Regions from separate parts of the Morganella sp. GD04133 genome, predicted to be linked through region 2. Evidence: riboswitches for the same ligand, from Rfam matches in the RefSeq annotation. Region 2 holds a riboswitch; the other holds the start of a gene.
The links. A riboswitch is a leader RNA that binds a small molecule or an ion and turns the genes downstream of it on or off. The one in region 2 is predicted to bind thiamine pyrophosphate.

Region 1 (7,512 bases), on a different contig from region 2:
TTTTTTTGAAAAAAAATGGTTTTTATTGTCCATCATGGGTCTGGTTTGTTTTTCCTCCGCTATATATATACAAAAGACAAAAATATAATGATTCTGGGTTTGAGTATTTTTGGGTTTTTATTTTCATAAATTTATTTCTTCCTTTATATAATCAAGGTATTTTAATGGGTATAATCACAATCACGTTAAGATTATAATATACAGTAAAATTATAGTTTTTTTGATCGCTTACCCAAATCAGGCCGGTGATACCGGCCTTTCTTACCTTATCTTCCCAGATATTTATCCCAGTCCTTCCAGACCGGCTGAAGACCGGCGGCGAGCAGGGCATCGGCGACCTGCTGCGGCGAACGGTTGTCATGCGGGCTGAACTGCTCCAGTTCCGGATCATCCTCTTCGGCATAGCCGCCGGGCTGGGTGCGGGAACCGGCGCTGACCTGGTTTATCGCCACCGGTACCATATGATCACGGAAATACGGTGATTCGCGGGTGGAGAGTGACAGCTCAATATCGGGTGCGAACAGGCGGAAGGCACAGATAAGCTGCACCAGCTCCGCTTCATTCATCAGGGATTCAGGCTCAATACCGCCTGCACACGGGCGCAGACGCGGGAAAGAGATGGAATAACGGGTTTTCCAGTAGCGCTGGCGCAGATAATGCAGATGCTCCGCAACCATATAGCAGTCTGTCCGCCACTGTCCGGACAGACCGATCAGTGCGCCCAGGCCGATCTTGCTGATCCCGGCCTGACCAAGGCGATCAGGGGTTTGCAGCCGCCAGTGAAAATCCTGCTTTTTCCCTTTCAGATGGTGCCGCTGATAGGTGCTCTCATGGTAGGTTTCCTGATACACCATCACACCGTCCAGCCCCAGTGTGCGCAGTTCGGCGTATTCCTCTGTCGCCATCGGCTGCACTTCCATCATCATGGTGCTGAAATAATCGCGGATCAGCGGGAAGGTTTCGCGGAAGTAGTCCATCCCCACTTTGCGCTGATGTTCGCCGGTGACCAGCAGCAGGCTGTCAAAGCCGAGGGCTTTTATTGCCTTACATTCGGTATGGATTTCTTCCGGGGTCAGGGTCTTGCGCTTAATGTGGTTGCTCATGGAAAAACCGCAGTAAGTACAGTCGTTGGCACACAGGTTAGAGAGATAGAGCGGGACATACATCCCGACGACATGACCGAAACGCTGCCGGGTCAGCGTCTGTGCTTTCTGTGCCATCACTTCGAGATACGGGCGGGCGGCAGGGGAAATCAGCGCCATAAAATCCGCCGTGGTCAGCGTGTCCGCACTCAGTGCCCGTTCGACATCGCGGGCGGTTTTGCTGTTGAGCTGTAAGGTGAGGTCATCCCAGTCCAGCTGCTGCCAGCGGTCGCTGAAGGTTTTTTCACTCATCACAGTGCTCCCAGGAATGAGGTCAGCGGGCTGGAGGCCGATGCCTGCTGCTGCACCGGCGCAAGTCCGGCTTCCCGTGCCAGCAGCCCGGCCTCAATGGCCTGACGGAAGGCTTTTGCCATGGTGACCGGTGAACGGGCAACCGCCATCGCGGTATTGACCAGTACGGCATCCGCGCCCAGTTCGATGGCCTCGAGGGCGTGGCCTGGTGCGCCGATCCCGGCATCAATCACTACCGGAACCGTTGCCTGTTCAATAATAATGCGCAGCATATCGCGGGTCTGTAATCCCTGATTAGAGCCGATAGGCGCACCCAGCGGCATAACGGCGGCGCATCCGGCCTCCTGCAACCGGCGGCATAATACCGGGTCCGCACTGCAGTAAGGCAGGACAACAAACCCCTCTTTCACCAGTATTTCCGCTGCCGCCAGGGTTTCAACCGGGTCCGGCAGCAGGTAACGGGCATCGGGGTGGATCTCCAGTTTGATCCAGTTGGTGCCGAGTGCTTCCCGCGCCAGTTGTGCGGCAAATACTGCTTCCCGTGCATTGTTTGCGCCGGAGGTATTCGGCAGCAGTTTAATACCGAGTTCACGGAGCGGGGCGAGGATATCATCGTGCCCCTGAGAAAGATCGATGCGCTTCATTGCCATGGTGACTAACTGGCTGCCGGAGGCGGCAATCGCTTCCTGCATCACCCGGCTGCTGGTGTATTTCCCGGTGCCGGTAAATAAATGGGATGTAAATGTGGTATCTGCAATCGTCAGCATCATTAACCTCCTGCGATAGCCTGAAAAAGTAAAATCTGATCGCCGTCGCGGACAACGTGTTCTGACCAGCTGCCACGGACAACAATGGTCTGGTTTACCGCGACAGCAATGCCCGCCACCGGGCGGCCGAGAAATGTCAGCAGTTCACTGACGGTGACGGGAGAATCAATATCCATCACCTCGTCATTCACCGTTATGCGCATGCGGCTGCCTCCTGACACACCGGGCAGTCTGCCGCCCGCCGGAGCTGTAATGTGCTCCAGCTTTGCTGTCTGCCGTCGAAAAGGCGTAATTTCCCGTTCAGCGGGGAAGACAATCCGGCCAGCAGTTTGATCGCTTCCAGCGCCTGAAGCGTGCCGATCACGCCGACAACCGGGCCGAGAACACCGGCGGTGCGGCAGTTGCGTTCCGGAATGACATCATCGGGATAAAGACAGCAGTAACAGCCGTGTTCAAACGGCGGCTGCAGTACCAGAAGCTGTCCGCTGAAACCAACCGCACTGCCGCTGATCAGGGTTTTTTGCTGCGTGACACAGGCGGCATTGATGGCATGGCGGGTCGCCATGTTATCGGTACAATCGAGGACAATATCTGCTGTTTGTACAATGTGTTGCAGTGTTTTTCGGGTCTGGCGTTCGGTGATCACATTGAGTGTGAGTGCCGGGTTCAGCGCCCGCAGACGTGCCGCTGCCGTACGGGCTTTATTGTCCGGTACATCGGCTTCGGTATAGAGGATCTGGCGCTGGAGGTTGGAGAGATGCACTTCATCATCATCAATCAGAGTCAGTTCACCGACACCGGCTGCTGCCAGATACAGTGCCGCAGGGGAGCCCAGTCCGCCGAGACCGGTGATCACCGCATGAGACTGCTTGAGTTTCAGCTGACCTTCCGGGCCGATATCCTCCAGCAGCAGCTGGCGGCTGTAGCGCATAAAATCATGATCATTCAGCATGGTTGACCTCCTGATATTCAGCGATTTCCCCGGTCAGTGCCATCAGTTGCCGGGTGGCAGCCTGCCAGTCAGCGGCTTTGGTGATCGCACTGACCACCGCAATGCTGCCGACCCCGGTGGCAGCAACAGCGGGGGCACGTTCAAGGGAAATACCGCCGATGGCGACCAGCGGGAAATCCGGTGTGGCGGCAACCTGACGGGCCAGGTTTTCTAATCCCTGCGGGGATGAGGGCATGATTTTGGTTTGTGTCGGGAAAATATGCCCCAGCGCGATATAGGACGGACGCAGCGCTTTGGCACGCTGCAATTCGTTGTCATCGTGGGTGGAAATCCCGAAACGCAGCCCGGCCTGCTGAATCGCCCGTAAGTCAGCAATATCCAGATCTTCCTGGCCGAGATGCACACCATACGCACCGTGCTTTATGGCAAGGCGCCAGTAGTCATTGATAAACAACCGCGCCTGATATTTTTTCCCCAGCACAACAGCGGTGCGGATCTGCTCATCCACCTGTGCATCGGTTTTGTCTTTGATGCGCAGCTGGATTGTCCGCACGCCGGATGCCAGCAGCCGCTCAATCCACACCAGTGAATCCACCACCGGATACAGCCCTAATTGGTGTTCCGTCCGGGCAAACGGCGCGTCAGGCAGATTCATCGATACGCTCCTCTGCACTGTGGTACAGCTCGCTGCCTTTGGCGCGGAAGGCGTCAGACATCTCTTCCATCCCGGCGGCGTAGTCGCGGACTTCCTGTGAAATTTTCATTGAGCAGAATTTCGGCCCGCACATTGAACAGAAATGCGCGACTTTGCCGGATGCCTGCGGCAGGGTTTCATCGTGGTAAGTCCGGGCGGTTTCCGGATCCAGCGCCAGATTGAACTGATCTTCCCAGCGGAACTCGAAACGCGCTTTTGACATCGCGTTATCGCGGATTTGGGCTCCCGGATGCCCTTTGGCGAGATCAGCAGCATGCGCGGCGATTTTATAGGTGATAAGCCCTTGTTTAACATCTTCTTTGTTCGGTAATCCAAGATGTTCTTTCGGTGTCACATAACAGAGCATGGCACAGCCGAACCAGCCGATCAGTGCCGCGCCGATGCCGGATGTGAAATGGTCATAGCCCGGCGCGATATCGGTGGTCAGCGGCCCCAGGGTGTAGAACGGTGCTTCATGGCAGTGCTCCAGTTCTTCCGTCATATTTTTGCGGATCATCTGCATCGGTACATGGCCGGGGCCTTCAATCATCACCTGCACATCATATTCCCACGCGATTTTGGTCAGCTCGCCAAGGGTATGCAGTTCAGCGAACTGGGCTTCGTCGTTGGCATCCTGAATGGAGCCCGGACGCAGACCATCACCGAGAGACAGTGCCACGTCATAGGCCGCACAAATTTCACAGATGTCACGGAAGTGCTGATACAGGAAGTTTTCCTGATGATGAGACAGACACCATTTCGCCATAATCGATCCGCCGCGTGACACAATGCCGGTCAGGCGTTTTGCCGTCATCGGCACATAGCGCAGCAGAACCCCGGCGTGAATGGTGAAGTAATCCACCCCTTGTTCCGCCTGCTCCAGCAGCGTATCGCGGAACATCTCCCAGGTCAGGTCTTCGGCAACACCGTTCACTTTTTCAAGAGCTTGATACACCGGCACGGTACCGATAGGCACCGGGCTGTTACGCAGTATCCACTCGCGGGTTTCGTGAATATAACGGCCGGTGGAGAGATCCATCACCGTATCTGCCCCCCAGCGGGTGGACCAGACCAGTTTTTCCACTTCTTCCTCAATGGAGGAGGTGACAGAGGAGTTGCCGATATTGGCATTCACTTTCACCAGAAAATTGCGGCCGATAATCATTGGTTCGGATTCCGGGTGGTTAATATTGGACGGGATAATGGCGCGTCCGGCAGCGACTTCATCGCGGACAAACTCCGGGGTGATATTATCCGGCAGATTGGCACCGAAATGCTGTCCCGGATGCTGTTGCAGCAGGACTTCGCCCCGGATGCGTTCACGCCCCATATTTTCGCGGATGGCGATAAATTCCATCTCCGGGGTGACAATCCCTTTCCGGGCATAATGCAGTTGTGTCACGCATTTTCCGGCTTTGGCTTTCAGCGGTGCCGGGCGGTTCGGGTAGCGCAGATGGTCAAGGCCGTTATCGGCCAGCCGGTCACGGGTGAAATCAGAACTCAGGTGTGTCACCGCTTCGGTATCGCCGCGCTCTGCAACCCATTGTTCACGCAGACGGGCAAGACCGGCACGGACATCCAGTTTTACCTGCGGGTCGCCGTACGGCCCGGCGGTATCATAAACCGGCACCGGCTCGTTCTCTTCATACTGCGGATTGGCTTTATCGCCGCCGATCAGGGTCGGCGACAGGGCAATTTCCCGCATTGGCACCCGGATATCCGGGCGCGATCCGGTGAGATAAATACGGGAGGAGTTCGGGAAATTCACCCCTTTCAGGGTGCTGATATATTCCTCTGCCGCATCGCGCTGTTCACGGCGGGTACGGGCTTTGGACGGGGCTGCGGTTTCCGCACCCGGGGAGAGATCAGTGGTATCAATACGTTGTTCACGGGACATAGCAAATTCCTTACAGTGAAACCGGTAAAACCGGAAGAAAAAGTGAGAAATTGCTTGTCTGGAGGTGCGTCAGGAGTAATGCGTGATAACCGGCTGCTGATAAACCGCGCATGGCGGCGGCTGAAAAACGGCGGTTAAAAAAGAAAAGATTACTCTTGTTCCCTTCGCGGGTACTAACCCGATCAGGTTCCGCGGATCCCGAATTAACGGTCTCAGCCCGATTTATCACAGGGATAAATGCTGGGCACTCCGACAAGAAAGATTTCAGTATAAGAAGCTGCCCGGAAACTACAACCTTTTTATAACATCATTTATTTACCTGAAGCATTCCCGGTCATCCTCCCTGATATTCAGCGGTTACGCCGCTGCGGCTAAAGATAAAAAAAATTAAATTAAAACTGATAATTTCCGGTCAGTTGCCGATGTTTTCTGTCGGCGTGCCTTATTACGGCATATTAAGAAAAAACAATTGGTTATTTATTGGCCTTATTGATTGCTTTCTGCATCAGGAAAAAAAATGAATCTTAAAAATATGACGATCCGGGTCAGGTTATCTGTCACATTCGGTGTTCTGATCGCCATTCTGGCGCTGGTTTCCGGAATGGCGGTGATGAACCTGTATAAAGACAAAGAGATGTTCACGAATTACGTTAACGGGACATATGCACTTCAGGTTCAGGCGTATGAAGTCCGCCATGCAACAGAAGAGCGGGCGATCATGTTGCGGGATATGATCAATGCGACAGATAAGAAAGATAAAACAGAAGAACTGAACCGTTTTAAAGAAGAAGACGGGAAAGTCAGTAAAAGAACGCAGACGCTGCTGGATATGGTCAATGAGTTCGGCATGGATCCGCAGGGGCGGGCGTTGCTTGATAAGATGATAGCGGATGAAAAACACTATGCCGCCGTGACCCGGGAAGTGCTTGAACTCGATCAGCAGGGACGGCATGAGGAGGCGATTGCGAAAATGATGGATGCCGAATATGCGGCCTCGGATGCTTATATCCTGTCATTCCGTGCCAGCCGCGATCACGGCACGGAAACCGGTAATCAGCTTATTCAGGAATTTAATACCAATTTTGAGCGCCAGAGCAACATTATTCTGGTGTTTGCGTTACTGGCGTTAACGCTGGCGATTGTCTCCGGGGTGATGATTATCCGCAATCTGACCCGTGCGCTGGGTGCTGAACCCGCACAACTGAAAGAAGTGGCTGAACGGGTGGCCTCCGGTGATCTGTCGCCGTCTGATGAAACGCATCCGGTTCCGGACGGTAGTGTGCTGAGTACCCTGAAGGCAATGCAGAGGAACCTGGCCGGTATCGTCGGCACGGTGCGTAATAACAGTGACAGCATTGTGACCGGCACAATGCAGATAACCAGCGGTAATGCGGATCTGAGCCAGCGTACTGAATCTCAGGCCAGCAGTCTGCAGCAGACCGCTGCATCAATGGAACAGTTATCTGCCACGGTAAAAAGCAGTGCGGAGATCGCGGCAAAAGCGAATATGATGGCAGCGGAAGCCTCCGAAACGGCCCGTCACGGTGGTGAGAAAGTGGATTTGGTTATTCATGCCATGCAGGATATCTCAAACTCTTCCCGCACAATCACTGACATTATCGGCGTGATTGATTCCATTGCATTCCAGACCAATATCCTGGCACTGAACGCGGCGGTGGAAGCCGCGCGTGCCGGTGAGCACGGACGCGGTTTTGCGGTGGTATCCGGCGAAGTCCGGACACTGGCACAGCGGAGTGCGCAGGCTGCCGGTGAAATAAAAAATCTGATTAATGCCAGCGTTGAGCAGG
Region 2 (7,512 bases):
TATTAGCCCGCAGCATGGCCCGCAGCTGGATAAGAAAAATCTCCGGCTGATCCAGCATCACGCGGATACCGCGCCAGCCCAGACACGGGTTTTCCTCGCTGATAGGCATATACGGCAGTTGCTTATCAGCGCCGATATCCAGTGTCCGCAGTACCACCGGTTTCCCGGCAAAGAGTTGCAGCATATCCTGATAACGGACTTTCTGCTCTTCTTCTGACGGAAAACCATTGTGTACAAGAAACGGTATTTCCGTACGGTACAGACCAATCCCGTCAATACTTTTGACGATTTTCTGCTCATATTTCAGACTGAGCCCGGCATTCAGCTGAACAGAAACCCGTTCGCCGCTTTTCAGTGCAGCGGAGCGGCTGAGTTCATCCTCCGCCAGCTGACTGATAGCCTGCTCCTGCTCAATAATCTGGCTGAATTCCTGTGCTATCAGCGGTTCCGGTTCGATATACACCACGCCCCGGTAGCCGTCGAGGATAAGCAGGCGGTTATGTAACAGCTCCGGCTGGATATCTGCGCCCATGATAACCGGGATACCCATCGCTCTGACCAGAATGGCGGAATGGGAATGTGTTGCCCCGTCACGCACTACCACACCGGCAAGCTGTTCCTGCGGCAGTTCCGCCAGCAGGCTGGCACTCAGTTCATCAGCCACCAGCACAAAGCGCTCCGGCCACTGGTTGCTGCCGGTAAAATTATCATCAAGATGGAATAACAGCCGCTGCCCGAGTGCCCGCAAATCCGTGGCCCGCTCCCGCATATAGCTGTCCTGAAGCCCGGCAAACCGGCCCGCAAATTGCTCAATGACCGTTTTGACAGCCCATTCAGCCACAAAACCCTGCTCCACAATACTGTACAACCCCTTTTTCAGTTGCAGGTCGTTCAGCAGATGGGAGTAAAGATCGAAAATAGCGGCACTTTCTTTTTGTGAAGCAGCATTAAAACGCTTGCTGATGCGGCGGCACTCTGCCGTGGCATCCTCCAGCGCTTTATTCAGGCGGGCACGCTCCTGCACGCGATCCAGTGCCGAGGCTTCGGAAACATTCTCAAGCACCGGCTGTGAACGGTCTTCCCAGCCGTAGGCCATCACAATCCCGGAAGAGACCGGAATAGCCTGAATACGGGTCTGGCGGAACTGCCCGAACAACCCTTTGGTTTGTGCCTGCGCCAGCAGCACCGCCAGCTGCATTGCCAGAGTGACAATAAAAGATTCTTCCGTTTCACTGAACAGACGTTTTTCTCTCTGCTGAACCACCAGCACACCCAGTAACTGACGGCGGTAAACCACCGGCGCACCGAGAAACGCACGCAGGTTGTCTTCTTTAACCTGAGGAAGATATTTAAAACCGGGGTGTTCGCGGACATCCGCGATATTGATAAGCTCAGCGCGGCGGCCGACATGGCCGACCACACCTTCGCCGAAAGCAAGGCTGACAGCACGGCCGCGGGGCTTTTTCAGCCCCTGCGTTGCCATCAGATAAAAACAGTGATGCTGGTTATCTGCCAGGTAGATGGAACAGACATCAGTTCCCATCGCCTGACAGGTTTCTTTAACCAGAAGCTCCAGCGCTTCCGCGAGATCAGCGGCAGCAGCCACTTTTTCAATCACTTCACGTAAACGCGTCAGCATCCGTTCCCCCTAATTCTGGCGCCGGCGACGATAGGGAAACGGTGCCCGCACAGCCGTCGCTTCGCTGTTGGCGGGCATCACAACGGAAGAAAACTCTTTCATGACGCGGCGGTACACATCACGTTTGAAAGAGACCACCTGACGAACAGGATACCAGTAGGTAACCCAGCGCCAGCCGTCAAATTCCGGCGACTTGCTGCGGGTCACATTGACCTCTTTGTCTTCGCAGAGCAGCTGAAGTAAAAACCAGCGCTGCTTCTGACCGATACAAACCGGTTTGGTATCCCAACGCACCAAACGTTTGGGTAATTTGTAGCGCAGCCAGTTGCGGGTAACCGCCAGGATACGCACATCTTTACGCGTTAAACCAACTTCCTCATACAACTCACGGTACATGGCCTGTTCCGGTGATTCGCCGGGATTGATACCTCCCTGAGGAAACTGCCACGAGTGCTGTCCGTAGCGGCGGGCCCATAAAACCTGGCCTTCCTTATTACAAATTACAATCCCGACATTCGGGCGGTAGCCATCATCATCAATCACTCGACTACCTCAGAAAAAAACTGAAAGATAGCCAATTGTTTCACACTCCCATCATGGGGTAAACCTCTGCACTCAAAATCCTTCAGCCCGCCGCATTTCCGGCTCTGAGGGATAAAAAGCAACAGGCTGTTTCAGCCGTTCCGGACAGTGGCAAATTCCCGGGAAAAACACTACACTGTTCCTCTCTCAACGGGGTGCAGCGACGGCTTTCCGGCCGGTGCTGCTGAGATAACACCCGAGGAACCTGATCCGGTTAATACCGGCGTAGGGATTTGAGCCGCCACTGCTGACAGCACAGCCTGTCGCCATCATGCTGCACTCAGATCCTTTGCCAATCCTTCCCTTACAGGAGCGCAAAGTGTTACAGAAACTGACCAGAAATATTATTGCAGGCGGCCTTGCTGCACTGTTCTCTTTCCAGGCCGCTGCAGATAACAGCAAGCCGGTTCTGACTGTCTATACCTATGACTCATTTGTTGCCGAGTGGGGACCGGGGCCGGAAATTAAGAAAAACTTTGAAGCGCAATGCAATTGCGAGCTGAAACTCGTCGGGCTGAGTGACGGCGTGACGCTGCTGAACCGTCTGCGGATGGAAGGCAAAAAATCACAGGCCGATATCATCTTAGGTCTGGATAACAACCTGATGCAGGCGGCGCTGGATACCGGGTTGTTTAAAGAAAGCAATGTTGATCAGTCAAAACTGGTGCTGCCGGTCAAATGGGAAAGCAACACCTTTATTCCTTATGATTACGGCTGGTTTGCCTTTATCTACAACAAAGACACTCTGCCGAATCCGCCGAAAAGCATGAAAGAACTGCTTAACAGTGATCAGAAGCTGACCATTATTTATCAGGATCCGCGCACCAGCACACCGGGACTGGGATTACTGCTGTGGATGGAAAAACTCTACGGGGATGATGTGGCGGCACAGTGGGCCAAAATGGCGAAAAAAACCCTGACGGTCACCAAAGGCTGGAGCGAATCTTACGGCCTGTTCCTGAAAGGTGAAGCTGATCTGGTACTGAGTTACACCTCGTCGCCGGGTTATCACATGCTGGCGGATAACAAAGATAACTATGCTGCCGCACTATTTGAGGAAGGGCATTACCTTCAGGTAGAAATGGCGGGTGTGCTGGCTGCGTCAAAACACCCTGCACTGGCGGAACAGTTTATGCAGTTTATGCTGACTCCGGATTTCCAGAAAACGCTGCCGACCACCAACTGGATGTATCCTGTGATTGATATGCCGCTGCCGCCGGTTTACGACAACATGCCGAAACCAGTCAAAACGCTGGAATTTGATGCAAAAGAAGTGGCGAAAGAGCGCAATCAGTGGATACAGATATGGCAAAACGCAGTCAGCCGTTAATTGCCGCATACCTGATACCGGGCGCACTCGCGTCCGGTCTTCTGCTGGTTGTTGCTGTCAGTGCCTTCGGGGCGCTGTGGTTTAACACACCGGATACAGACTGGCAGCAGATATGGGATGATAACTACCTGTGGCATGTCGTCCGCTTTACCTTCTGGCAAGCTTTCTTATCTGCCCTGTTCTCCGTTATTCCGGCTGTTTTTCTGGCGCGGGCACTCTGGCGGCGGCGTTTCCCGGGGCGGACCGTCTTTCTGCGGTTGTGCGCAATGACCCTGGTACTGCCCGTGCTGGTGGCGGTATTCGGTATTTTATCTGTCTATGGCCGTAACGGCTGGCTGGCACATATTTCCGGTTTTCTGGGTCTGGACTATTCTTTCTCCCCGTATGGGTTACAGGGCATTCTGCTGGCGCACATCTTCTTTAATATGCCGCTCGCCACCCGGATGCTGTATCAGCAACTCGATAATATTGCCACGGAGCAGAGACAACTCGCCGCCCAGCTCAATATGAATGAATGGCAGCATTTCCGGATTGTCGAATGGCCCTATCTGCGCCGTCAGCTGCTGCCGACCGCCGCGCTGATTTTTATGCTCTGCTTTGCCAGTTTTGCCACGGTGCTGGCGCTTGGCGGCGGCCCGGCTGCAACCACTATTGAACTGGCGATTTATCAGGCACTGAATTATGACTTTGATATCGGGCGTGCTGCACTGCTGGCGCTGATCCAGCTGGTGTGCTGCATCGGGCTGGTACTGCTCAGTCAGCACCTGTCTGGTCATTTTTCTGTCGGCTTTACCCAGTCACTGCAATGGCGCAATCCGCAGGACACGCTGCCGCGCAAATTATCTGACGGCCTGATCATCCTCTGCGCCCTGCTGTTTCTGCTGCCGCCGTTTTTTGCCATTATCGCTGACGGCCTGAATCCGGGATTACTGCCGGTATTGCAGCAACCGGCGTTGTGGCGGGCATTTTTCACCTCACTCGGTATTGCGCTGGCTTCCGGTTTTATCTGTGTGCTGCTGACCATGATGCTGTTATGGAGCAGCCGTGAACTGCGTCTGCGGCAGGCAGTCAGAGCCGGACAGGCCATGGAGCTTTCCGGGCTGGTGATCCTGGCCATGCCCGGGATTGTGCTGGCTACCGGGTTTTTCCTGCTGCTCAACAGCACGACCGGCACCACTGATTTGGGGGCGATCCCATACGGGCTGGTGATCCTGACCAACGCGCTGATGGCAGTCCCGTATGCCCTGAAAGTGCTGGATAACCCGATGCGTGACCTGGCTGAACGCTATAACCCGCTTTGTCTCTCGCTGAATATCAGCGGATTCAACCGGCTGAAACTGATTGAGCTGAAGGCTCTCCGTAACCCGCTGGCACAGGCAATGGCATTTGCCAGTGTGCTGTCGGTCGGGGATTTTGGTGTGATAGCCCTGTTCGGCAATGAAGATTTCCGCACACTGCCATTCTATCTTTATCAGCAGATCGGCGCTTACCGTAATTCGGATGCCGCGGTCACTGCACTGCTCCTGTTTTTACTCTGTTTCGGCCTGTTTACCATTCTGGAACGCCTGCCGGGGAAACGACCATGATTTGTTTTGATCATATTCATTACCGTTATCAGCAACAGACAATGAATTTTGGCTTTTCGGTTACCGCCGGAGAGAAAATTGCCATTCTCGGCCCGAGCGGTGCGGGTAAAAGTACCCTGCTGTCACTGATCGCGGGATTTCAGTTTGCCGAAAGCGGCACTATCCTGCTCAATGGCGAGGATCACACCCGCACACCGCCCGCTTCACGCCCGGTATCCATGCTGTTTCAGGAAAATAATCTCTTTGCGCACCTGACGGCAGAGCAGAATATCGCCCTCGGTTTTCATCCCGGCATGAAACTGAATGCAGAGCAGAAAGTACAACTGGCACAGATTGCTGAACAGGTTTCGCTGACACCACTGCTGAAACGTCTGCCGTCACAGCTTTCCGGCGGTCAGCGTCAGCGGGTGGCACTGGCACGGTGTCTGGTACGTTCCCAGCCGGTTTTGCTGCTGGATGAACCCTTCTCCGCCCTGGACCCGGCACTGCGCAATGAAATGCTGGCGCTGCTGGAAACCATCTGTGATTCACGGCAACTGACCCTGATGATGGTCTCCCACAATACCGATGACGCGGCCAGAATCGCGCCCCGCGCGATGGTGGTGGATAACGGCACCATTGCCTTTGACGGCAGCACCGCCGCCCTGGTCAGCGGTGAGGTTCCCCAGGCACGGATCCTCGGTATCAGTCGGTAAACCGCACCTTAAATACTGTATATATCCACACCACTCTGCTATAGTTATTTTTTCATCAGCAGAACGGACAAAATGATGGCAGGGCACAACAATTTTCCCTCCCGTCAGGTGGCAGCACCGGCGGAAGCCGGTTTTATTCTGACCCGTCACTGGTCTGATACCCCGCGTGGTATTGAGGTCCGTTACTGGCTGGCGACAGATAACGGGCCACGGCATGTTTCTGTTCCGCTGCAACAGGCTGTCGGCTTTGTCCCGCACCGAGAGCTGGCGGAAAGCCGCCCCTTTATTAACAATATCCCCGGTGCCACACTGACAGCGCGCCCGCTGAAGGATTTCCATCAGGACGATGTCAGTGCTGTTTACTGCCGCCAGTACCGCCAGTTACAGCAGCTGGAAAAACAGCTCGGCGAACAGCATCTCCACCTTTATGAAGCGGATATCCGCCCCTGTGAACGCTATCTGATGGAGCGCTTTATCACCGCCGCTGTCTGGGTGCAGCCACAGCCGGATGGTCATGTGCTGATGAAGCCGCATCCGGATTACCGTCCGGCGCTGAAAATCGTTTCTCTGGATATTGAAACCACAGAGTTCGGTGACCTTTACTCCATCGGGCTCTCCGGTTGCGGGGCCGATACGGTATTTATGCTCGGCCCGGAGAACGGCACACCGCTGACCAATCCGGATTTTACGCTGGAGTACGTCCCGCGCCGCCCGGATCTGCTTCACCGTCTGAACCAGTGGCTGGCAGAACATGATCCGGACATGATAATCGGCTGGAGCCTGATCCAGTTTGATCTGCGCATTCTGCAGCGCCATGCGGAAAAGTATCAGATCCCGCTGATTTTCGGCCGCAATAATGCCCCGCTCTCCTGGCGGGAACACGGCTTCAAACCCGGCCAATTTTTCGCCGGGGCTCCCGGGCGGCTGATTATTAATGGTATCGATGCCCTGAAAGCCGCGACCTGGCAGTTTCCGTCCTTCAGTCTGGAGGCTGTGTCTCAGGCTCTGCTCGGCGAGGGCAAAGACAGCGATTCCCCGTATGATCGCATGGATGAAATCAACCGCCGTTTCCGCGAGGATAAACCGGCACTGGCACGGTATAACCTTCAGGACTGCCGTCTGGTCACCCGGATTTTTGAACACACCCATCTGACAGAATTCCTGCTGGCACGGGCAGCGGTAACCGGCCTGGCACCGGATCGCATGGGGGGATCGGTCGCCGCCTTCACCCATCTTTATCTGCCGCCGATGCACCGTAAAGGCTATGTCGCGCCTGATCCCGGCGAAAAACCCGGCGAACCGATACCCGGCGGCTTTGTGATGGATTCAGCCCCGGGATTATATGACTCAGTGGTGGTTCTGGATTTTAAAAGCCTGTATCCCTCCATTATCCGCACCTTTCTCATCGACCCGATTGGCATGATCGAAGGTCTTGCCGCGCCGGAACAGGCGGTTCCCGGGTTTAAGGGCGCGTATTTTTCCAGGGAAACCAACTGTCTGCCGGATATCGTCAACCGCATCTGGCATGAGCGGGACATGGCGAAACTGGCAGGGGATAAACCGCTGTCGCAGGCCCTGAAAATTATTATGAATGCGTTTTGTGGTGTTCTGGGTGCCGCCGGATGCCGTTTTTATGATCCGCGCCTGACCTCCTCCGTCACCATGCGCGGACATGACATC

Region 1: linked by a shared signal. The riboswitch ahead of thiC (phosphomethylpyrimidine synthase ThiC) and the one ahead of thiB (thiamine ABC transporter substrate binding subunit) in region 2 are both predicted to bind thiamine pyrophosphate.

What each region holds. Positions count from the first base shown of each region.
Region 1 is NZ_JAODZS010000038.1:13,612-21,123, reverse strand. It holds gene N7387_RS17265 (hypothetical protein) at 1-197, shown strand, start outside; gene thiH (2-iminoacetate synthase ThiH) at 267-1,394, opposite strand; gene N7387_RS17255 (thiazole synthase) at 1,394-2,161, opposite strand; gene thiS (sulfur carrier protein ThiS) at 2,164-2,364, opposite strand; gene N7387_RS17245 (HesA/MoeB/ThiF family protein) at 2,355-3,113, opposite strand; gene thiE (thiamine phosphate synthase) at 3,103-3,768, opposite strand; gene thiC (phosphomethylpyrimidine synthase ThiC) at 3,755-5,704, opposite strand; TPP riboswitch at 5,847-5,966, opposite strand; gene N7387_RS17230 (methyl-accepting chemotaxis protein) at 6,222-7,512, shown strand, end outside.
Region 2 is NZ_JAODZS010000020.1:14,745-22,256, reverse strand. It holds gene ptsP (phosphoenolpyruvate--protein phosphotransferase) at 1-1,639, opposite strand, end outside; gene rppH (RNA pyrophosphohydrolase) at 1,649-2,182, opposite strand; TPP riboswitch at 2,363-2,471, shown strand; gene thiB (thiamine ABC transporter substrate binding subunit) at 2,565-3,551, shown strand; gene thiP (thiamine/thiamine pyrophosphate ABC transporter permease ThiP) at 3,527-5,137, shown strand; gene thiQ (thiamine ABC transporter ATP-binding protein ThiQ) at 5,134-5,832, shown strand; gene N7387_RS11295 (DNA polymerase II) at 5,905-7,512, shown strand, end outside.